DNA from 3 places in the Pseudomonas sp. Pme6b genome. Region 1 is predicted to be linked to each of the others. Evidence: predicted binding sites of a transcription regulator. Region 1 holds the regulator's gene; each other region holds the start of a gene.
The links. The regulator sigma-54, encoded in region 1, starts transcription at its own class of promoters, with help from an activator protein. The targets are predictions, from matches to a motif close to ANTGGCATNNANNTTGCTNT.
Positions count from the first base shown of each region.

Region 2: the regulator sigma-54 is predicted to act here: its motif matches at 2,260-2,279, upstream of AC4ANE_RS04195 (pilin).
Region 3: the regulator sigma-54 is predicted to act here: its motif matches at 3,365-3,384, upstream of glnA (glutamate--ammonia ligase).

Region 1 is NZ_CM176704.1:1,398,205-1,406,254, reverse strand. Features, by position in the region: gene AC4ANE_RS06360 (KpsF/GutQ family sugar-phosphate isomerase) at 71-1,045, shown strand; gene AC4ANE_RS06355 (KdsC family phosphatase) at 1,045-1,584, shown strand; gene lptC (LPS export ABC transporter periplasmic protein LptC) at 1,593-2,165, shown strand; gene lptA (lipopolysaccharide transport periplasmic protein LptA) at 2,152-2,700, shown strand; gene lptB (LPS export ABC transporter ATP-binding protein) at 2,701-3,426, shown strand; gene AC4ANE_RS06335 (RNA polymerase factor sigma-54) at 3,609-5,102, shown strand; gene hpf (ribosome hibernation-promoting factor, HPF/YfiA family) at 5,178-5,486, shown strand; gene ptsN (PTS IIA-like nitrogen regulatory protein PtsN) at 5,498-5,962, shown strand; gene rapZ (RNase adapter RapZ) at 5,965-6,822, shown strand; gene AC4ANE_RS06315 (HPr family phosphocarrier protein) at 6,839-7,111, shown strand; gene AC4ANE_RS06310 (superoxide dismutase) at 7,296-7,907, opposite strand; gene AC4ANE_RS06305 (DUF2753 family protein) at 7,909-8,050, opposite strand, start outside.
Region 2 is NZ_CM176704.1:947,925-955,974, forward strand. Features, by position in the region: gene AC4ANE_RS04185 (type II secretion system F family protein) at 1-401, opposite strand, end outside; gene pilB (type IV-A pilus assembly ATPase PilB) at 404-2,098, opposite strand; gene AC4ANE_RS04195 (pilin) at 2,324-2,719, shown strand; gene AC4ANE_RS04200 (IS256-like element ISPsy17 family transposase) at 3,049-4,308, shown strand; partial or broken gene AC4ANE_RS04205 (O-antigen ligase family protein) at 4,370-4,504, shown strand; one part of gene AC4ANE_RS04210 (IS3-like element IS51 family transposase) at 4,542-4,827, shown strand; AL1L pseudoknot at 4,820-4,936, shown strand; one part of gene AC4ANE_RS04210 (IS3-like element IS51 family transposase) at 4,827-5,764, shown strand; partial or broken gene AC4ANE_RS04215 (O-antigen ligase family protein) at 5,809-6,882, shown strand; gene AC4ANE_RS04220 (oligosaccharide flippase family protein) at 7,040-8,050, shown strand, end outside.
Region 3 is NZ_CM176704.1:5,676,038-5,684,087, forward strand. Features, by position in the region: gene typA (translational GTPase TypA) at 1-1,528, opposite strand, end outside; gene thiI (tRNA uracil 4-sulfurtransferase ThiI) at 1,696-3,150, opposite strand; gene glnA (glutamate--ammonia ligase) at 3,486-4,892, shown strand; gene AC4ANE_RS25895 (chorismate mutase) at 5,057-5,614, shown strand; gene AC4ANE_RS25900 (DUF4124 domain-containing protein) at 5,693-6,235, shown strand; gene AC4ANE_RS25905 (DUF4124 domain-containing protein) at 6,247-6,864, shown strand; gene glnL (nitrogen regulation protein NR(II)) at 7,148-8,050, shown strand, end outside.

The DNA.
Region 1 (8,050 bases):
GATCAGACGTGAGGGAATCGTTCATTACCGCTATAATCGCCGCCTTTCAGCAGGCTGACCCTTTCCAGACATGAACCAATCCAGTGACCTGATCCAATCGGCGCAACGCACCATTCGCCTTGAGATAGAAGCCATACAAGGCTTGCTTGAACGTCTTGACGGCGATTTCGTGCGCGCGTGCGAAATGATCCTCGCCAGCAAGGGCCGAGTTGTTGTGGTCGGCATGGGCAAGTCCGGACACATCGGCAACAAGATTGCCGCCACACTGGCGAGCACGGGCACTACCTCTTTTTTCGTGCATCCAGCTGAAGCCAGTCATGGCGACATGGGCATGATCACCCGCGATGACATTATCCTGGCCCTGTCGAACTCCGGCAGCACCCACGAGATCGTGACCCTGCTGCCACTGATCAAGCGTCTGGGCATAAAGATGATCAGCCTGACCGGCGACCCCGAGTCCATTCTGGCCAAGGCTGCCGACATCAATCTCAACGCTCATGTCGTGCACGAGGCCTGCCCGCTCAATCTGGCACCGACCTCTTCGACCACCGCCGCACTGGTCATGGGCGACGCGCTGGCCGTGGCGCTGCTGGACGCACGGGGTTTCACCGCTGAAGACTTTGCATTCTCCCATCCGGGTGGCGCGCTGGGCCGTCGCCTGTTGCTCAAGGTCGAGAATGTCATGCACTCCGGCGACGCACTGCCCAGCGTTCAACGCGGCACGCTGCTCAGGGATGCGCTGCTGGAAATGACCCGCAAGGGCCTGGGCATGACCGCGATTGTCGAAGCTGACGGCACACTGGCCGGTATCTTCACCGACGGCGATTTGCGCAGAACGCTGGACCGCCCCGTCGATATTCGCCAGACCATCATTGATGAAGTCATGACCCTTCACGGCAAGACGGCCCATGCAGAAATGCTGGCCGCCGAAGCGCTGAAAATCATGGAGGACAACAAAATCAGTGCGCTTGTTGTCGTAGACCAGTACGACCGGCCGGTTGGCGCGTTCAACTTGCAGGATCTTTTGCGCGCAGGCGTCATGTAATGGAAACCGAAACGATGACCCAGGACCTCATGCAACGCGGCAAGGCTATCAAGCTGGCCGTTTTCGACGTCGATGGCGTACTGACCGACGGCCGCCTTTACTTCATGGAAGATGGCCGCGAGATCAAGACATTCAACACTCTCGACGGCCAAGGCATAAAAATGCTGATAGCCTCAGGCGTCACAACAGCCATTATCAGCGGCCGCAAGACTGCGATAGTCGAGCGCCGGGCAAAGAGCCTGGGCATTGAACACCTGTTTCAGGGACGTGAAGACAAGTTGGTAGTACTGGACAAACTGCTCGCAGAACTCCAGCTTGGTTACGAACAAGTCGCCTATCTGGGTGATGATCTGCCAGACTTGCCAGTCATCAGGCGCGTCGGTCTGGGCATGGCGGTTGCCAATGCCGCGAGTTTTGTACGCGAGCATGCACATGGAATAACCAGAGCGCGGGGCGGCGAAGGTGCGGCACGCGAATTCTGCGAACTGATTCTGAGTGCGCAAGGCAACCTTGAAGCGGCTCACTCCGTCTATTTATAGAAGCCATTATGTTCACTAAAAAAATTCGCAAGTTCCTGCTGCTCGGGGTACTGGCGCTGCTGCTGGCAGCGGTCGGTTACTGGAACATCAGCCCGGAAAGTTTTATGGATCAGCCGGTGTCGACCGTTGACGACACGGTCATCGACTACTATGCGATCAATGCCCACAGCGTGCAGTACCTGCCCGATGGCACGCTTCAGTACGACATGACCTCCGACAAGGTCGAGCACGTGAAAGCCACTGACGTGACCCTGTTGACCACGCCCGACCTGCACATGTACCGCGGTGGCGAGTTTCCATGGCACGTACAGAGCAAGAAAGGCGAAGTTTCGTCCGGCGGCGACCAGGTCGAGCTGATCGATTCCGTTCGTGTCGAGCGTACCGATGAAAAACAACGTACGACTATTATCACTACCAGTCGAATGACCGTATTCCCTCAGAAGCAATATGCGCAGACCGAGCAAGACGTTAGAATCGACGGCGCCGGCGGTGTGACTACGGCCAAGGGAATGAAAGCATATTTGAAAGACAGCAGGATGGACCTGCTGTCCAACGTAAGAGGACAGTATGAGGCTCGTTAAAACTCTTCCTTTATTGCTCGGCCTGGGCGCAGCACTGGGAAGCGCGAGCGCCTGGTCCCTGCCAACCGACCGCGATCAGCCGATCCACATCCAGTCTGACGATGCTCAGCTCGATGACAAGAAAGGCGTAGCAACCTACAAGGGCAACGTCATCATCACCCAGGGCTCGATGAAGATCACCGGTAACACTGTGACGATCACGCGTAATGCCCAGGGCGAAGTGGATGTGTTCACCTCTGTCGGCAATCTGGCCTATTACGAGCAGAAGCCTGCCGTAGACAAACCGATTGTGCAGGCCTATGCCGTCACTATTCAGTACTACGCCGGGCAGGACCGTATCGTCCTCATCGACAAGGCCAAGGTCATCAATGATGGCAATACTTCCGAAGGCGAGAAAATCGTTTATGACACGGTCAGACAGGTCGTCAGCGCCGGTCGGGCCAATGGCGGTGCCAAGGTGACCACACCACGTCCGCGTATCGACATGGTCATCCAGCCGAAAAAGAAAACCGACCAACCTCAGAAGGCCCAGTAAATGGCGACGCTCAAAGCCCAGCATCTGGCTAAAAGCTACAAAAGCCGGCAGGTCGTGCGCGATGTGAGCATTTCCATCGACAGCGGCCAGATCGTCGGCCTGCTGGGCCCCAACGGTGCCGGCAAGACCACCTGCTTCTACATGATCGTAGGTCTGGTCCAGGCTGATCAGGGTCGCGTGCTGATTGACGATCTGGATGTCAGCCATCAACCCATGCACGGTCGCGCCCGAGCCGGCATCGGCTACCTGCCGCAGGAAGCCTCGATTTTCCGCAAGCTTTCAGTGTCCGACAACATCATGGCGATTCTCGAGACCCGCAAGGAACTCGATGCCGGAGCACGCCGCAAGGAGCTCGAAAGCCTCTTGCAGGAGTTTCACATCACCCACATTCGCGACAACCTGGGCATGAGCCTGTCGGGCGGCGAGCGCCGCCGCGTGGAAATTGCCCGCGCCCTGGCCACTGCGCCGAAATTCATCCTGCTGGATGAACCTTTCGCAGGCGTAGACCCTATTTCGGTAGGTGATATCAAGCAGATCATTCACCACCTCAAGGCCAAGGGTATCGGCGTACTGATCACCGACCACAACGTCCGTGAAACGCTGGACATCTGCGAAACTGCCTACATCGTCAACGATGGACAGCTGATCGCAGAAGGCGATTCCGAGACCATTCTGGCGAATCAACTGGTGAAAGAGGTCTACCTCGGCCACGAATTCCGCCTTTAATCGACTGCCCTTTGCGCTTAGCGGCCGATTGATGCCAGTGCAGTGTGTTGACAATATTTTATTTGTCATACCACTCTAGGCAAAGGTACAGGTTTCAGGCATATAATTTGCTTAAGTTGGCGCTCCGGCGCCTGTAGTAGATGGCGCATGAGCGCCGGCGAATAAGGTGTTTAGCCCCTGCCATGAAACCATCGCTAGTCTTGAGAATGGGCCAGCAGCTGACGATGACACCGCAGCTGCAACAGGCAATCCGCTTACTCCAGCTTTCCACACTGGACCTCCAGCAGGAGATCCAGGAGGCGCTGGAATCGAACCCCATGCTGGAACGGCAGGAAGAAGGCGACGACTTCGACAACTCCGACCCGCTTGCCGACAACATCGAACAAAAGCCCAACCCCGACGTTCAGGAACCGACCTACCAGGAATCCGCGCCTACCGTGGATAACCTTGAAGACGGCGAATGGAACGAGCGCATTCCCAACGAACTGCCCGTCGATACCGCATGGGAAGACATCTACCAGACCAGCGCCAGCAGCCTGCCAAGCAACGATGATGACGAGTGGGACTTCACCACACGCACATCTGCAGGCGAAAGCCTGCAAAGCCACCTGCTGTGGCAATTGAACGTCGCCCCGATGTCCGACAAGGACCGCCTGGTGGCGGTTACGCTGATCGACTGCATCAACAACCAGGGCTATCTGGACGAAACCCTCGAGGAGATTCTCGAGTCTTTCGATCCCGAGCTGGACATCGAACTCGACGAAATCGAAGCCGTACTGCACCGCATCCAGCAGTTTGAGCCGGCAGGCATCGGCGCCCGAAACCTGAGCGAATGCCTGCTCCTGCAGCTTCGCCAGTTGCCAGCCAAAACACCTTGGCTGATGGAAGCGCAACGGTTGGTCACCGACTACATCGACCTGCTGGGAAGTCGCGATTACGGCCAGTTGATGCGGCGCATGAAGCTCAAGGAAGACGAGCTGCGCCAGGTCATCGAGCTGGTCCAGAGCCTCAACCCGCGCCCTGGCTCACAAATCGAATCCACAGAAGCCGAGTACGTCATTCCCGATGTAATCGTGCGCAAGGACAACGAGCGCTGGCTGGTCGAGCTCAATCAGGAGTCCGTACCGCGCCTGCGCGTCAATCCGCAATACGCAGGTTTTGTACGCCGGGCCGATACCAGCGCAGACAACACCTTCATGCGCAATCAGTTGCAAGAGGCGCGCTGGTTCATCAAGAGCCTGCAAAGCCGCAACGAGACACTGATGAAGGTCGCCACCCAGATCGTCGAACATCAGCGCGGCTTTCTTGAGTACGGCGACGAGGCGATGAAGCCGCTTGTCCTGCACGACATTGCCGAGGCAGTGGGCATGCATGAATCGACCATCTCGCGCGTGACCACCCAGAAGTTCATGCACACGCCACGCGGCATTTACGAGCTGAAATACTTCTTCTCGAGCCATGTGAGCACTTCCGAGGGCGGTGAATGCTCGTCCACGGCAATTCGCGCAATCATCAAAAAACTGGTTGCGGCGGAAAATCAGAAAAAGCCGTTGAGTGATAGCAAGATCGCTGGTTTACTGGAGGCACAAGGCATTCAAGTAGCCCGTCGCACAGTCGCCAAGTACCGCGAGTCACTCGGGATAGCGCCTTCCAGTGAGCGTAAGCGGCTGATGTGATGCAGGCCCAGCCACAGCGTCCCAGAGACAGGCGCCATGCCTGCCTCTTTATGCACTGGCAAAGGAGAAAGCTGTATGCAAGTCAACATCAGTGGACACCAACTGGAAGTGACCAAACCCCTTCGTGAATACGTTGAGCTCAAGCTCAAAAAGCTCGAGGGGCATTTTGACAAGATTACCAACGTGCAGGTCACGATGACGGTCGAAAAGCTCAAGCAGAAGATCGAAGCCACGTTGCACATCCATGGTGGAGAGGTCGTTGCCAATGCTGAACATGACGACATGTATGCTGCCATCGACCTGCTCACTGACAAGCTAGACCGACAATTGCTCAAGCATAAGGAAAAGCAGCAAAGCATCCTCAAAGGTGCGGCCGCTCGCTAACGCCCATTTAAATGATCCGAATCGAAAATATCCTGACCCCCGGCCGCTCCCTTGTGAACGTGCCGGGTGGCAGTAAAAAGCGTGTACTCGAAGAAATTGCCAACCTGATCGGTCGTGAAGTACCGGGCATGGTTCCGGACACAGTATTCGCAAGTCTTGTTGCCCGCGAAAAACTGGGTTCAACCGGTTTCGGCAACGGTATTGCCATCCCTCATTGCCGCCTTGCTGACTGCAGCGAGCCTGTCAGTGCAGTCATTCACCTCGCTACCCCCGTGGATTTCGACGCCATCGATGGCGCGCCGGTTGACCTGCTGTTTGTATTGCTGGTCCCGCAAGCCGCTACTGATGAGCACCTGGAGTTATTGCGCCAGATCGCCAGCATGCTTGATGACAAAGATGTGCGTAAGCGCCTGCGCAGTGCCAAAAGTGCCGAAGCGCTTTATCAAGTGGTGCTGGACGTGCAGAACGGAAACTGAACATGCGCATGATCATCGTCAGCGGCCGTTCCGGCTCGGGTAAAAGTACAGCCCTCGACGTGCTGGAAGACAACGGTTTTTACTGTGTCGACAACCTGCCTGCCGGACTGCTGCCGGAACTGGCCGAGCGAGCGCTGATCAATACTGAACTGGCCGAGCCCTTGCTGGCGGTGTCCATCGATGCGCGAAACCTGCCCAGTCACCTGACCCGCTTTCCGCAAATGCTGGATGAAGTCCGCTCACGCAACATCCAGTGCGACGTGCTTTACCTTGATGCGGATGAAGCAACCCTTCTCAAACGCTTCTCGGAAACCAGGCGTCGTCATCCTTTGAGCACGGCAGATCGTTCGCTTGCCGAGGCGATACGCGACGAGACAACGCTGCTGGGCCCGATCATCGATCTGGCCGACCTGAAAATCAACACCACCCACCTGAACCTCTATCAGTTGCGCGACGCACTCAAGCTTCGCCTGCTGAACAAGCCCGAGCCAGGCACTGCGTTTCTGATCGAATCCTTTGGTTTCAAGCGTGGCATGCCCGTCGACGCAGATCTGGTATTCGATGTGCGCTGCCTGCCCAACCCGTACTGGAAGCCTGAACTGCGCGACCATTCCGGGCTTGAACAACCGGTTATCGACTACCTGTCGGTGCAACCCGATGTTGAAGAGATGTTTCAGGACATCTTCGCTTATCTGAACAAATGGTTGCCCCGGTTTGCAGCCAGCAACCGTTCTTACGTTACCATTGCCATTGGCTGCACCGGCGGACATCACCGCTCCGTCTACCTGACCGAACGGCTCGGCCAGGTCTTGCAACAATCACTCAAGAACGTTCAGGTTCGCCACCGCGACCTTAGCTGAAAGGATTTTCACTGCGATGCCCGCTCGTCAAATCACCATCATCAACAAATTGGGCCTGCATGCCCGCGCTGCCGCCAAATTCGTCGGCGTCGCAGGCAAGTTCCCTTGCACGATCAGGGTTGGCCGCTCTGAGCAGACCATGGTCGATGGTAAAAGCATCATGGCCGTGATGATGCTGGCGGCAGGCAAAGGCACCGAAATCCATCTGAAAACCGAAGGCGAATTCGAGCAGGAAGCGCTCGATGGCCTGGTTGAACTGATCAACAACAAGTTTGATGAGGGCGAGTAAGCCCTCAAATACGCCCCTTCCAAGGTCACCAGCAGTGCATCCGCAACCAGCTCAAACCGTGAGCAATCAGTAACGACATACCTGCCAACAGCAGCCCGGTGCCTACGACGAGCCGCAACAACCGCACACCGCTGAGAGCGAATATTCCTGAGCGCATAAGCTGCCTTGAGCCCGGTTACGGGAGTCAGGCCAGAGCGGCCTGATAACGTCGAGACACTTCATCCCAATTGATCACGTTGTAGAACGCGTTGATGTATTCGGGGCGACGGTTCTGATAGCGCAGGTAGTAAGCGTGCTCCCATACATCCAGACCCAGAATCGGCGTATTGCCATTCATCAACGGGCTGTCCTGATTACCGCTGCTTTCAACCACCAGCTTTTTGTCGGGGGTGACGCTCAGCCATGCCCAGCCGCTGCCGAAACGGGTCAATGCGGCTTTGGTAAACGCTTCCTTGAATCTGTCGTAGCCACCCAGCTGCTCGTCGATGGCCAAAGCGACAGGGCCTTTGGGCAAACCGCCTCCGCCTGGCACCATCACCTCCCAGAACAACGAATGATTCGCGTGACCGCCACCCTGGTTGATGACCGCCGGACGCAGGTTTTCAGGCAACTGCTTGATGCTGGCCACCAGCTTCTCGATGGACCAGTCAGCAAACTCGGTGCCTTCGATCGCAGCATTAAGGTTGTTGATGTAGGTCTGGTGATGCTTGGTGTAATGGATCTCCATGGTTTGCGCATCGATGTGCGGCTCCAGGGCATCGTATGCGTAAGGCAGTGCAGGCAAGGTATAAGGCATTTCAATGTGCTCCGTAGAAAAGTCCGGAAGTGGCTGCCGAGTGGCGCTGCAACGATGAGCGCGTGTGCTCGCTGCTGCTGTTCAACAACCGATGAGTGCGCGGGTATTCGCCGTGTTCACTGATAAAGCTCAGCAACTCGGCG
Region 2 (8,050 bases), 450 kb from region 1:
CAGAACAGGTCGTCGAAGTATTCCGGTTTCTTTCGCAGAGCCGTCGCAAAGCTGTTCCCTGCTGAAACCTCCTGCTTTAGAGAGCCGACCAGCGCACGCATGTTCGGGTTTTCTGCACCTTCGGCAATGATGTCAAATGACTGCAGCAGCGGCACGCCTGCCTTCATCATGGTAGCCATCTGCCGGGAAAAGAACGCGATGTCCAGCGGCTTGATCTTCTTACCTTTGCCAAAAATCGATACGGGCTTTTTACGTACTTTGGTGAAATTGATTCCTTGTTTGCGTAACTGAGCCTTCACGAGCGCGAGGTTGTGCCCGCTCACTTCTCCACTGAGTTTGCCGCCTTTCTTGTCCACACCTTCCCATGTGTAAATACTGACTTTAACTGCCTTGCTGGCCATGCTTAATCCTTGGTCACGCGGTTGACTTCTTCAAGGCTGGTAATACCTTGCATGGCCTTCGACAGCCCGGAGGTCCTCAAATCATTGAAGCCGTCCTTGCGCATCTGCCTGGAAATCTCCAGCGAATTGCCTTCTTCCATGATGATGCGTTCCAGTTCTGGTGTTTTCTTTACTACTTCGTAAATACCAACCCTGCCCCTGTAACCGCCGTTGCAATGCTCACAACCTACTGGGCCATAGATTTTAAACGTACCGATCTTCTCCTCTGGAAAACCCTCCTGGATGAGCGTTTCCCGGGGTATATCGAGCTCTTTCTTGCAATGGCTGCATAGCTTGCGCGCCAGCCGCTGGGCAATGATGAGGTTAATAGCCGTAGCGATGTTGAACGCTGCGACGCCCATATGATGCAAGCGAGTGAGGGTTTCTGCGGCACTGTTAGTATGCAGAGTAGATAACACCATGTGGCCAGTTTGCGATGCTTTAATGGCGATTTCGGCGGTTTCCAGGTCGCGTATCTCGCCGACCATGATTACGTCGGGATCTTGACGCAGGAATGCGCGCAATGCCTGAGAAAAGTCGAGTCCCTGACGCGGGTTGACGTTGACCTGATTGATGCCTTCCAGGTTGATTTCTACCGGGTCTTCAGCTGTGGAAATGTTGATGTCCACAGTATTAAGAATGTTCAGGCCAGTGTACAGCGAAACGGTTTTACCCGAGCCAGTGGGACCGGTTACAAGAATCATGCCTTGTGGTTGTTTCAAGGCCTCCATATACAGAGCTTTTTGGTCTGGCTCATAGCCCAGCGCGTCAATGCCCATCTGTGCGCTGGTCGGATCGAGAATCCGCATCACGATCTTCTCGCCCCACAGTGTCGGCAGCGTATTCATACGGAAGTCGATAGCTTTGTTTTTTGACACTCGCAGCTTGACCCGGCCGTCCTGCGGTTTACGCCGCTCAGAGATATCGAGGCTGGCCATGACCTTCAGGCGCGCAGCAATACGGTTGGCCAGATGGATCGGTGGTCTGGCCACCTCATGCAAAATGCCGTCGGTACGCAACCGCACTCGGAAGATCTTTTCGTAAGGTTCAAAATGCAGGTCGGACGAGCCGAGCCGTATCGCGTCCATCAGCATCTTGTTAACGAAGCGCACGACCGGGGCATCATCGGCATCACTCTGAGTGGCCAGTGAGGTTTCCTTGTCACTCGCAGGCTCGATGTCCAGGCCCAAATCAATGTCTGCCAACTCGCCAAGGCCGCTTTCAGTGTCAAAAAAACGGTCTATGGCAATGGTCAGCTTGTCATCTTCAACCAGAATCGCTTCAGTGTTCAGGCCGGTACTGAATTGTATGTCAGTGACTGCCTGGTGGTTGGTAGGGTCTGAGATGCCTATAAACAGCTTATTACCACGACGCCACAGCGGCAGTGCATGGTGCTGACGAATCAGCTTTTCACTCACAAGGCCTTTGGGCTGGCTTTCCTTGTCCAGGCTGGCAAGGTCCATGAAAGGAACGCCGAACTGATCAGAAGCCATTTCTGCCAGCGTCAGGCTTTTGACCAGTTTGTTCTGGACCAGATAACTTACCAATGAAATCTTGTCGCGGCGCGCCTGCTGATAAGCTTGCTGCGCAGCAGTTTCGGTAAGCAGCTCGGCCAGGACCAGTTGTTTGGCCAAACCGGTGAGGACAGCATCAGACATATAACCACCAGACACAGACAGTGTGAGGGTTATAGCTTAGTCGGGCGATGCTGCCAATTGGCAGTGAGGGATATGACAAAAATTGTCAGTTTCTGCTGATTTCTGAGGGCGCCCGCTCGTAAAAGACCCGAGTTGAAGTGGTGGGTAGCGCCTTGCTCAATATTGGCACGGGCTATGCTTGCCCAGAGTCAAGGCACTACCTTATTGACGCCTGGAGAAGTAAGCATGCAAACACAAAAAGGTTTCACGTTGATCGAGCTGATGATCGTTGTTGCGATCATCGGGATTCTGGCTGCTGTGGCCATTCCTTCCTATCAAAACTACACGTTGCGCGCGCAGGCCTCTGCTCTGCTCGCTAGCTTGGATTCCGCCAAGTTGGCGGTAGCAGAGAACTACTCCAACGGCTCGGCTCAAGCAGATGTGTGCGGTACTGGTGCTAGTGCTATTGCAAACTGCACTGGGTCTGGTGTGCTTTCAGTTAGCCGAACTGGTCCGGCTGTTACAGTTAGGCTCACACCATCCTTTCCTGCTGCAACAACCGTTGGTGGTAGTGTGACATGGGGATGCGTCGTAGTCCCGGTCTCGGCTGCACCTAGTGGCTGTACAGGGGCAGCCTCTTAATAACCAGTATGCTGCAACGAGAAAGGCGCTTGTGGCGCCTTTTTTAAATGCGTTTTAGTGGAATTTCATGATTTTCTTTCTCTACTGTTGTGCTGTTTTGATAATTAGTTCATGTTTTCATGATTTTTCTGGGCATGATTATCAGAGGGTTGCACAATTTTTGATTGGTTTTTCATCGCTTGTTTTGTGGTTAAAATATTCGGCTAAACAGTTAAGTTTTTGCACTATATCATCCGAAGTAAAATTATTTTTTTTTAGTGTTGTGGTGATGGGGTTGAGACTGTCAGAAATTTTGTGTTCGGGCATAACATGTAGCTAGAGGTGCATGTATGCCGACCAAAAAGAAGTCCGCCAATGCAACAGCGAGGGAGTTGCCCTCGATTCCCCAAGAGCTGATCGAGCAGTTTGTTAAAGGCCCGATGAGCGCCGAAGCCATTCAAGACGCGTCCATGGCGTTCAAGAAGGCTCTGATCGAGCGTGCGCTAGGCGCCGAGCTGGGTCACCACCTTGGTTACCCTCAGGGCGCGGAGCGCCCTGAGGAGTCGACCAATCAGCGTAATGGCAAAAGCAGCAAGACGGTTCTGACCGACGACGGGCCGCTTCGCCTGGATATCCCCAGAGACCGCGATGGTAGCTTCGCCCCGATCCTGATTCCCAAGCACGAACGACGTTTTACAGGCTTCGACGACAAGATAATTGCCATGTACGCCCGGGGCATGACGGTGCGTGAGATCCGCGCTTTTCTATCTGAGCAGTATGGAACTAACGTGTCCCATGACTTCATCAGCTCAGTCACCGATGCGGTCATGGAAGAGGTGGGCACTTGGCAGCAACGACCCTTGGAACCGATGTATCCGGTGATCTTCTTCGATGCGTTACGGGTCAAAATCCGGGACGAGGGGTTAGTGTGCAACAAGGCTATTTATCTGGCGCTGGGGGTATTACCTGATGGCACGCGCGACATTCTGGGTATATGGATCGAGAGCACCGAGGGTGCCAAGTTTTGGATGAAGGTGTTCAACGACCTCAAGACTCGTGGCGTTGAAGATGTTCTGATCGCCGTCACGGATGGCCTCAAAGGAATACCGGAGGCGTTGGGGGCGGTTTTTCCTGCCACGACGCTGCAAACCTGCATCGTGCATCTGATCCGCAACAGCTTGGACTATGCCGCTTGGGATAAACGTCGGGCACTGGCCAAAGCACTCAAGCCGATCTACCAGGCGATCAATGCAGATGTGGCTGAGCAAGAGCTTAACGCCTTTGAAGCGGGCCCCTGGGGCAAGCAGTATCCGACTGTGGTTGCTGCATGGCGTCGCGCCTGGGATCGGGTTATACCGTTTTTTGTTTTCCCGGCGGGCATCCGCAAAGTGGTTTACACGACCAATGCCATCGAGAGCATCAATGCCCAGTTACGCAAGATCATCAAGACTCGAGGGCACTTCCCGACCGATGAGGCCGCGACGAAACTGATATGGCTTGGGTTGCGCAACATCACCGCCAACTGGGGTCATGCGGCACACGACTGGAAAGTGGCAATGAATCAATTTGCGATCCTGTACGGAGACCGATTTACCAGACCGAGCTGGTAAAACAAGGGCCTGCCTGACGGCAGGCCCTAACCAGCCCGAACACAAAAAAACTGATACTCCCATGGGGTTCGTCTCCAGTTTCATGTCCCACCGTCCCCTTTGGGCGTTAACTGAACTGTCCGTCCTGCTGCTTTCTTGCGGTATCGGCTGCGCATTCGCTTTGCAAAGAAACGTTTACGGTACTGAACCGCCCCGGGTTTCTCGGAGACTCCAACCTTTGAGAGGATGGAGCGATGAAAAAACTACCGAAGTATTCCCCAGAGGTCCGTGAGCGGGCCATCAGGATGGTTTTCGAACACCTTCCTGAGTACGAGTCGCAGTGGGCCACCATCAGTGCCATTGCCCCCAAGATCGGCTGCACGCCCGAGACATTACGGCTGTGGGTTCGCCAATCTGAGCGCAACAGCGGCCAGCGTGATGGGCTGAGCACAGTCGAACGTGAGCGAGTCAAGCTCTTGGAGCGTGAGAACCGTCAGTTGCGTCAAGCTAACGAGATCTTGCGTAAGGCCTCAGCCTATTTTGCCCAGGCGGAGCTCGACCGCCCATTCAAACGATGAAGACGTTTATTGATGAAAACCGCCAGTCTTACGGGGTCGAGCCGATTTGCAAGGTGTTGCCAATCGCCCCGTCGACGTACTACCGGTACGCTGCTCAGCAGGCTGACCCCAGCCAGCAGTCAGCGCGTGCGCAGCGTGACCAGGAACTGGGTGAGCACATCCAGCGAGTCTGGGATGAGCACTTCCAGGTATATGGCGTGCGCAAGGTCTGGCGACAATTGCTGCGTGACGGACTGCAAGTCGCCCGCTGTACGGTGCAACGTCTGATGGGAGAGCTGGGCCTGCAAGGCGTGGTACGCGGCAAGCCCGTCAAGACGACGGTCAGCGACCAAGCCAGGCCGTGCCCGCAGGATCATGTCAACCGTCAGTTTGTGGCTGAGTGCCCGAACGCCCTATGGGTATCGGACTTTACCTACGTCAGTACCTGGCAGGGTTTTGTTTACGTGGCCTTCATCATTGATGTCTTTGCCCGATTCATCGTCGGTTGGAAGGTGTCCAGTTCAGCGCGTACCGATTTTGTACTCGATGCACTGGAGCAAGCCCTTTACGCCCGTCGCCCAGTCAAGCAGGGTGGACTCATTCACCACAGTGACCGTGGCGTGCAGTACGTGTCCATTCGCTATACCGAGCGTCTTGTCGAAGCCGGTATTGAGCCATCGGTCGGGAGTGTCGGTGACTCTTACGACAATGCTTTGGCTGAGACCATCAATGGTCTTTACAAGGCTGAAGTGATTCATCGACGCTCTTGGCCCACACGGGGGGCGGTGGAGCTGGAAACCCTGAAATGGGTGGACTGGTTCAATCACCGCCGCCTGCTGGAGCCAATCGGTCATATTCCACCGGTCGAAGCAGAAGCAATCTATTATCAGCAACTCACCGAGTCTGCCCAGGTGGCATGACTCAAACAAAAGGGTCTCCGAGAAACCCGGGGCGGTTCAGTACCCAACTGGATCGCGCCTTCATAGGCTTCGTCATCCTTATCTGCACTGTTAAAACAATGCAGTTTCTATCCGCCTCCACAGCAGCATTCCTCAGCTCCGCCCCAACCCTCGACACCGACCTCCTACTCGACGGCTTTTCCAACAAACGTTTCTACGGCCAATTCCAGACCTTCACTCTGCCCTTACTGGTGCTGCCACTACTATTGCCCTCCACACGACGCTCAATCAAGATCGGTTTGTTCTGCCTGACCAGCCTCTGGTGGATGATCGCGATCAGTGGGGGGACTCGCGGTACATGGCTGGGCATGGCCGCCGCAGTTGCAGTTGTGTTCTGCCTCGGACGTGCCGGACGCCGTTGGGCTGGTTGGCAGATGGGTGCGGCCTCGACGGGGCTTCTGCTGTTTACCCTGCTATTCAGCGTGCTACCAGGCCTGCTGGGTATCGAAGTCAGCAATTTCGCAGGCGACCGCTTGACGACCTCACTGTCCGCACGTGAAATCCTCTGGCAGCAAGCATGGGAAATGATCAAAGAGCGCCCGCTCCTTGGATTTGGTCCCATGCATTTCGCTGATATATGGAATGCCGTGGCGGCGCACCCACATCAGGCCATTCTGCAATGGGCCTGCGAGTGGGGGGTTCCATCGACGTTATGCGTGGCGGGTCTTGCGTTATATGGGCTGAGCACCACCGCGGTGCTATTGCACAAGCGTGCGCTGTCTCTTGAGCCTGTTGACCTGATGCGCTTGTGCCTATTCGCCAGTCTTGTTGGTGCCCTGACCCAGTCGATGGTCGACGGCGTGATCGTGATGCCCTATTCGCAACTGTGGCTGGCGATCATTGTGGGCTGGCTGCTGGCGTTACATAAGTGGCAAACGCCCCCTCGTCCTGCCAGTGTTGCGTTCAGTAGTGCATGGCTGGTTTGTCTGACGCTTGCCACGGGCATGATCCTCTATACCATCGTTCGAGATTTTCCGGACATGGATGCACGTAAACAGCAATTTGGTGAAGATTTCGGTGGTAGGTACCTTCCACGTTTCTGGATGCAGGGTGTCATCGCACATCCACCTGGGAGCTGATCCCGACGCTGTGCTAGCATTTTTCATATGACCAATAGCTTGATCCGGTGATGAATGAGCCTTTGAATTGGTACAGTGTCGCATTCAGGCGCATGTCATTCGTGGCAGCCAGGTCTCTTGTGCCGAATAAATAAAGCGTTTTTTTCGGAAGTATTCAATGTCTTCAAAGGTGCCTCTTCAAGGTACGGAAATTCCGTCGGGCTTCTCGTTATTTTCTTTATTGAGGAAAGGCAGCCCTCTGATCGTTCAGTGGATGTCGACGATTTACGGCGCTGCGGTGTCACTTGGGCTTTCAATTTTCCTGGCACGTAGCATGGGGCCAGATGCGTTTGGCGCTTACACCTACATTTATGTTCTGGCGATGTTTTTGGCATTGATCCAGGACGCAGGCATCAAGACCCTGCTGCTGCGCGAGAGAACATCCCCTACTGCTGCGCTGAAGACCTCGAATCAAACCCTGCCAAGCCAGGCGTTGCTGCACCTTGTAATCAGTAGCATTGTGCTGATGCTCGGCTCTTATCTGGCGTCTCGCTGGCTGGATGGCCTGTCATTAGCGGCCGCAGTATTTTGTTTTGGCGCAATGACGCTGGTGACCTGGTTATCATCATGGTTCAAAGGCGTCGGCGATTTTGGCAAGGACGCATTTTTTCTGATTTGCGCGCGGAGTCTGAGCGTGCTGATGATCCTGTCCAGCATCGCTATCTTCGGCCTGACACCCGTCGCGATCTTCTCTTCCTGGGGGCTCGGCCTGCTGCTGACGTTCGTTTGGTTTCGGCGAGATTTGCCCCCGCTGATCAAAGCACCCCTGATTTTGCCCGTATGGGCTTACCGCAGTGCGTTCGTCTTTCTGTTGCTAGACCTGCTTACAACGATCTACCACCGCGTAGACATCGTCATTTTGCATAGCGTGCTGGGTTATGTCCCGCAGGTAGGTTCCTATGCCGTTGCTTGCCGGTTGATCGACGGTGTCATGCTCCTTGCTACTCCTATCGCGTTAGTGATGTTCCGACGCATGCGACATCTAGCGGAAACGCCCGACGGTAGCGTTGATTTCAGCCGTAAGGCGATTCTGATTGCTTTTGCGATTGGTGCGTTGCTGGCAGGTATTGGCTGGATGTCAGGAGGGTGGGGAGTTGGCTTGCTTTTTGGTAGTGTTTATGTGGACGAA
Region 3 (8,050 bases), 1.8 Mb from region 1:
GCTTGCCGCGCGCTTGCAGGGTTTCCAGGGAGTAGGTCAGCGCCTTGCCGGTTTCAACCGAAACCAGAACGCCGTTCTGACGGCCGGACATGTCGCCGGACTTCATCACGTCGTAACGGTCGAAGATCGAGGTCAGGATGCCAGCACCGGAGGTGAGGGTCAGGAACTCGTTACGGAAACCGATCAGGCCGCGGGCCGGGATGTTGTACTCGAGGCGAACACGGCCCTTGCCATCCGGAACCATGTTGGTCAGGTCGCCTTTACGCAGACCCATTTGCTCCATGATCGCGCCCTGGGATTCTTCCGGCAGGTCGATGGTCACGTTTTCGTACGGTTCGTGCTTCACGTCGCCTACGCGACGGATGATCACTTCCGGACGACCAACACCCATTTCGAAGCCTTCGCGACGCATGGTTTCGATCAGTACCGAGAGGTGCAGCTCACCACGGCCGGAGACTTTGAACTTGTCGGCGGTGTCGCCTTCTTCAACGCGCAGGGCAACGTTGTACAGCAGTTCCTTGTCCAGACGTTCCTTGATGTTACGGCTGGTGACGAACTTGCCTTCCTTGCCGCAGAACGGCGAATCGTTAACCTGGAAGGTCATCGAAACGGTAGGTTCGTCAACGGTCAGCGGCTTCATCGCTTCGACATTCAGTGGGTCGCACAGGGTGTCGGAGATGAACAGCTGGTCGAAGCCGCTGATGCAGACGATGTCGCCGGCAGCTGCTTCTTCAACGTCCACACGGTGCAGACCGTGGTGACCCATCAGCTTCAGGATACGACCGTTACGCTTCTTGCCTTCGGCATCGATGGCAACAACCGGAGTGTTTGGCTTGACGCGACCGCGAGCGATACGGCCAACACCGATGACGCCCAGGAAGCTGTTGTAGTCCAGAGCCGAGATCTGCATCTGGAAAGGACCGTCACGGTCAACTTTTGGCGCAGGAACGTGATCGACGATCGACTGGTACAGCGGAGTCATGTCTTCAGCCATGTCGGTGTGTTCCAGACCGGCAATGCCGTTCAGGGCCGAGGCGTAGACGACTTTGAAGTCCAGCTGTTCTTCGGTGGCACCCAGGTTGTCGAACAGGTCGAAGATCTGGTCCAGAACCCAGTCCGGACGCGCGCCTGGACGGTCAACCTTGTTGATGACCACGATTGGACGCAGGCCGGCTTCGAAAGCCTTCTTGGTCACAAAACGGGTTTGCGGCATAGGGCCGTCCTGGGCATCAACCAGCAGCAGTACGGAGTCGACCATCGACATCACGCGCTCTACTTCACCACCGAAGTCGGCGTGGCCCGGGGTGTCCACGATGTTGATGTGGTAGCCATTCCAGTTGATCGCGGTGTTCTTCGCGAGAATGGTAATACCGCGCTCTTTTTCCTGGTCGTTGGAGTCCATCACGCGCTCGTCGTTGAGCTCGTTGCGCTCAAGGGTGCCGGACTGGCGCAGGAGTTTGTCTACCAGGGTGGTCTTACCATGGTCAACGTGAGCAATGATGGCGATGTTGCGTAGATTTTCGATCACTTGTGTATCTCGATCAGAGGATTCGGTCTGCTGACTGTTTATAAGGCAGCGATTAACTATTTTATAAGGCAGCGATTAACTATTTCGAGTCGGCAAAAGCCGTTACGGCATGACGACTGGTGTCGGGGGGCCGGTGACGCAAGCCACAGGCAAACAGCCCCGGGCACTTAGCTCGGTCGATAAACGCGCACATTGGCATGCCCCTCACTGAGCAAATGGTGAGCATGCAGGCGACTCATGACGCCTTTGTCGCAATACAAAAGGTACTGGCGCGTGTCATCCAGTGCCTTGAAACGGCTGTTCAATGCGTAGAACGGCAACGTCTGTATCTCCACGCCAGGCACTTGCAGCGGCTGGTCCTCCTGGGCATCCGGGTGACGGATGTCGATGATGACCTGACCGGCCAGCGCCTGGCTGACTTCTTCTATGTCGACATTGCGGCTCAGATCGTCGATCACCCGATCGATCGAAATCAGCTTCGCGCGTTCAAGCGCTTGCTCGAGAATCGCCATGTCGAACTGTTTTTCTTCGTACTCAACGCGATTTCGCTTGGCGTTGGTCTTCGGGTTGACCGAAATCACCCCGCAATACTCAGGCATGTGGCGGGCAAAGTCGGCAGTGCCTATTTCAGTCGCCAGGTCCACGATGTCTTGCTTGTGGCTCGCGACCAGCGGTCGCAGGACCAGCTTGTCTGTAGCCGCGTCGATCAGCGACAGGTTTGGCAGCGTCTGGCTGGCAACCTGTGAAATCGCTTCGCCAGTTACCAGCACGTCGATTTCGAGACGATCAGCCACGGCGGATGCAGCGCGTAACATCATACGCTTCAAAACTACACCCATATGACTGTTATCGACTTTCTGCAGAATTTCTCCGAGAACTTCCTCGAATGGCACGCTGACAAACAGCACCCGCTGCGAACTGCCGTACTTCTTCCAGATAAAGTGAGCGACTTCCATCACGCCCAGTTCATGGGCTCTTCCGCCCAGATTGAAGAAGCAGAAGTGCGCCATAAGGCCGCGGCGCATGATCTGGTAGGCCGCAACGGTCGAATCGAAACCGCCGGACATCAATACCAGGGTCTGCTCCAGCGCACCCAGCGGGTAGCCGCCCATGCCCTGGTGCTGGTCATGAACGACAAACAACCGTTGGTCGCGAATTTCCATCCGTACGACAAGATCGGGCTTTTTCAGCTCGATTCCGGCAGCACCGCATTGCATGCGCAACTTGCTACCGACGTATTTCTCGACATCCATCGAGCTGAAATCGTGGCGACCGGCGCGCTTGCAACGCACTGAAAACATCTTGCCGGGCAGCAGGTCGGCGTAGTGCAGTTTGCACTTGGCAACGATGTCATCCATGTCGCCCAACGGGTACTCGGCCACCTGCAGAAAGTTGGCAATGCCGGGCATGCAACTTAGCCGGTCCCTGATGCCCTGAAGCACTTTGGGGTCGGTCTGGCGGGTCTCCACCTCAAGGTTGTCCCATACGCCACCCACGACAATGTCCGCGTCCATTTCACGGAGCACGGTACGAATGTTCTTGCCCAGTTGCCGGATGAATTTCTTGCGCACCGGCGGGCTTTTAATGGTGATTTCTGGAAAAACTTTAACGATTAGTTTCATGGAAACAGCGCGTGAGGTGCCGACTGAAAAAGGGGGGCGCGGATTATAGCGGAAATTGCTCAACGTTTAACCAGTTATCGTATACCCGATCATCAGCGCACCAAAAAGAGTCGACGCACCAAACTGCAGCGCCATAACGGTGCGTACTTTTCTCGGCAGACGCGTTTAAATCCCCTGAAAGCCTGCTTTTGAAGCAAAAAACCCAACACGGGGCACTGGCATGCAAATTGCTCCCTTGTGAGGCAGGTTGCCTTGGCAGAATATTCGCGCCGGCATCACCCAAATTCAAGGGACCCAGCCTATAGAAGGCGGTTCTTAGCCACCCGGAGGACACCATGTCGAAGTCGGTTCAACTCATCAAAGATCATGACGTTAAGTGGATTGATCTGCGCTTCACGGACACTAAAGGTACGCAGCACCACGTGACCATGCCAGCTCGCGATGCGCTGGAAGATGACTTCTTCGAAGTCGGCAAGATGTTCGACGGCTCCTCCATCTCTGGCTGGAAAGGCATCGAAGCTTCCGACATGATTTTGCTGCCGGACGACGAAACCGCTGTTCTGGACCCGTTCACCGAAGAACCGACCCTGATCCTGGTGTGCGACATCATCGAACCGTCGACCATGCAAGGTTACGATCGTGACCCACGCGCCATCGCTCGTCGCGCCGAGGAATACCTGAAGTCCACTGGTATCGGTGACACCGTATTCGCAGGCCCTGAGCCAGAATTCTTCATCTTCGACGAGGTGAAATTCAAGTCCGACATCTCGGGTTCCATGTTCAAGATCTTCTCTGAACAAGGTTCGTGGATGTCCGATCAGGACGTGGAAGGCGGCAACAAAGGCCACCGCCCAGGCGTCAAAGGCGGTTACTTCCCGGTTCCGCCGTTTGACCATGACCACGAAATCCGTACCGCCATGTGCAACGCTCTGGAAGAAATGGGCCAGACCGTTGAAGTTCACCACCACGAAGTGGCGACCGCTGGCCAGAACGAAATCGGCGTGAAATTCAACACGCTGGTTAAAAAGGCTGACGAAGTTCAGACCCTGAAATACGTTGTTCACAACGTTGCTGACGCTTACGGCCGCACCGCGACCTTCATGCCAAAGCCTCTGTACGGTGATAACGGTTCAGGCATGCACGTGCACATGTCCATCGCCAAAGATGGCAAGAACACCTTCGCAGGTGAAGGCTATGCCGGTCTGTCCGACCTTGCTCTGTACTTCATCGGCGGCATCATCAAGCACGGCAAGGCGCTGAACGGCTTCACCAACCCGTCCACCAACTCGTACAAGCGTCTGGTTCCAGGCTTCGAAGCACCGGTCATGCTGGCCTACTCGGCGCGTAACCGTTCCGCTTCGATCCGTATTCCTTACGTCAACAGCCCACGCGGCCGCCGTATCGAAGCACGCTTCCCGGATCCTTCGGCCAACCCGTACCTGGCCTTCGCGGCTCTGTTGATGGCTGGCCTGGACGGCATCCAGAACAAGATCCACCCTGGCGACGCAGCTGACAAGAACCTGTATGACCTGCCGCCTGAAGAGGCCAAAGAGATCCCACAAGTTTGCGGCAGCTTGAAAGAGGCGCTGGAAGAACTGGACAAGGGCCGTGCGTTCCTGACCAAAGGCGGCGTATTCAGCGACGACTTCATCGACGCTTACATCGCACTGAAAAGCGAAGAAGAAATCCGCGTTCGTACCTTCGTACACCCACTGGAATACGAGCTGTACTACAGCTGCTGATACAGACGCGCCAGCGTTGATGGCGTAACAAGAGACCTCCTTCGGGAGGTCTTTTTTTTGCCTGGATTTTGTGGCGTGAAGTTTTATTCACCCCGCAAGACTGGCCCTGATCCGGCAACTTGGCGTTAAATCTGCGTCTCATCAACAACTCGAGATGGACCGCCATGCGCCTGCTTCTGGCCTCTTCCCTGCTGACCCTGACGTGCATGTCTTCCTGCTTCGCCTTCGCCGCCGAGCAGAAGCCCTCTGCTATCGAGCCGCTGTTGCAAGCCATCAGCGAGCGCCTGACCATTGCGGATCAGGTTGCCCTGAGCAAATGGGACAGTGGCAAAGCGGTCGAGGACCCGCCGCGCGAGCTGCAAGTCATCAGCGCAGCGCAGGCCCGCGCTGCCGAGTTCAAGCTGAACCCCGATGATGTTCAACGTCTGTTCCGCGCCCAGATCGAAGCCAATAAACAGGTGCAGAACGCCCTGCTCGCCCAGTGGCACGCGGCAGGCAAAGCGCCCGACACGGTCAGACTCAGCCTGGTCGATGACATCCGTCCGAAGCTGGATCGCCTGCAAACCCAACTGCTCCAGGCCTACGCGGACTTCCAGCCACTGCGCAAGGCGGAAACCTGCCAGATGCAACTGGATGCGGCGCTGAAGCGTTATCAGACCGACCCGATTCACGATCAGGCGCTGGTACTGGCCACTGCCGACCTTTGTCCTGCGAAACTCTGACACATCAGGCGGATAGCGCAGCATAGGGCGATGTGTTCTATGCTGACGGCCAATTGTGCCATTGCTGTCGAGAGTCCCATGCGTCAAAGTCTGATTTGCCTGCTGCTGTTGATCAGCCTGCCCGCGCTGGCGCAGATCTATAAGTACACCGATGCGAACGGTAACACCGCGTTCAGCAACCAGCCGCCCAACGGGGCCAAGACCGAAGTGGTCGAGTTGCCGCCACTCAACAGCATAGAAACGCAGACGCCTTCCAGACCGGTCGTCAACAGTGCGCCGCAACCGGCCCCGGCACAACCTCAGCCACAATCACAGCCACAGACGGCCTATGACGTGCTGGAACTGACAGACCTGCCAGCCGATGAAGCATTACGTGCCAACAACGGCACGTTCATCATAGGCGTGAAGATTCAGCCACGCCTGCAACAGAACCATCGCCTGCAATTGCTGCTGGACGGCAATCTGTATGGGCAGCCCTCCAACCTGCCGCGCTTTCAGGTGGTCAACATCGATCGTGGCGAGCACAGCTTCGCGGTAGTGGTGAAAGACGGCGAGCGGATCATTCAGCAGAGCGAGACCATTACGCTGACCATTCAACGCGTGCACCTCGGCAAACCATGAACAGACACAGAATGCACAGCGCGCTGATCTGCTTGCTGCTGCTGATAGCGCTGCCAGCCGCTGCCGACGTCTATACCTACATCGACGCGCAAGGCAATCGGGTGTTTACCGACCAGCCGCGCAAGAACGCCACACGCGTTGATATTCCACCCAGCAACAACATGACCGGCACCCCGCCGACCCGAACCCTGAAAGCGCACCCCGCCAAACCCGCAGTGCAGCCGATGTTTCATTATCAACTGCTGAGAATTCTGGTGCCCGAGCCGGACGCCACGCTGGTCAATCCCAGTGGCGATCTGATCGTTACCGTCACCAGCGAACCGGTTTTACAGCCGGGTCACAGCTACCGGCTATTGCTGGATGGCGTTGCCGTCGGCGAGGCCGGACGCAGCCCTGTCTTCCCGCTGAGCAATGTGGATCGGGGCACGCATCAATTATCGGTAGAGATTTTCGACGAACTTGGCCGTGTCCTGGAAAAAACGCCGAACCAGCCGTTTCACGTGCAGCGCATTTCACTCGCGCAAAAGCGCGCGACTCATCCCTGCAAGGAGGGTGACTACGGAGTGCGCCCGGAATGTCCGCTCAAGGACAAGCCCGAGCCTAAAAGCAGCATCCTGCCTTTCTTCTGATCCTCGACAACGCAGAAGCACCTTTTTGGTGCGCCACCTGCACACCTGCGCAACAATACAGTCCAATTTGGTTCAGGAACGCACTGAAAGTAGCGCCGTATGCGGGCACTCGCTCGAAAAACGGCTCGACTTTGCAGATAAAGCGCTTCTTTTCGGAGCCTTGGTTTGGTTTTTGCAACTTCACTGAGACAGCACCGTATTGGTGGCCTTGCTCCTGCTGGCGCAGACCAACCAGCACCAGCATTGCGCAACTGCAATGTGCCAAAAGAGGTCAACACGATTCATGACTATCAGCGACGCGCTGCACAGACTGTTACTGGATAACCTGACCACTGCCACCATTCTGCTCAACGCCGACCTGCGACTTGAGTACATGAACCCGGCAGCGGAAATGCTGCTCGCCATCAGCGGGCAGCGCAGCCATGGGCAATTCATCAGCGAGCTGTTCACCGAGTCGGCTGAGGCACTGAGTTCGCTGCGTCAGGCAGTGGAACAGGCTCATCCTTTCACCAAGCGCGAAGCGATGCTCACCGCACTGACCGGTCAGACACTGACTGTCGACTATGCCGTGACGCCGATCCTCAGCAAGGGCGATACCCTGCTGCTGCTTGAAGTGCACCCACGTGACAGGCTGCTGCGCATTACCAAGGAAGAGGCCCAGTTGTCCAAGCAGGAAACCACCAAGATGCTGGTGCGTGGCCTGGCTCACGAAATAAAGAATCCGCTGGGCGGCATTCGCGGCGCCGCACAGCTGCTGGCCCGCGAGCTGCCTGAAGAAAGCCTCAAGGATTACACCAACGTGATCATCGAAGAGGCCGATCGTCTGCGTAATCTGGTCGACCGCATGCTCGGTTCCAACAAGCTGCCGTCGCTGGCGATGACCAACGTGCACGAAGTGCTTGAACGAGTGTGCAGCCTGGTCGAGGCCGAAAGTCAGGGCTGCATCACGCTGGTGCGCGACTATGACCCAAGCATTCCCGACGTCTTGATCGACCGCGAGCAAATGATCCAGGCCGTGCTCAATATCGTGCGCAACGCCATGCAGGCCATCAGCGGCCAGAACGAGCTGCGCCTGGGACGAATCACCCTGCGCACCCGCGCCATGCGTCAGTTCACTATCGGCCACGTTCGCCATCGGCTGGTCAGCAAGATCGAAATCATCGACAACGGCCCCGGTATTCCGGCC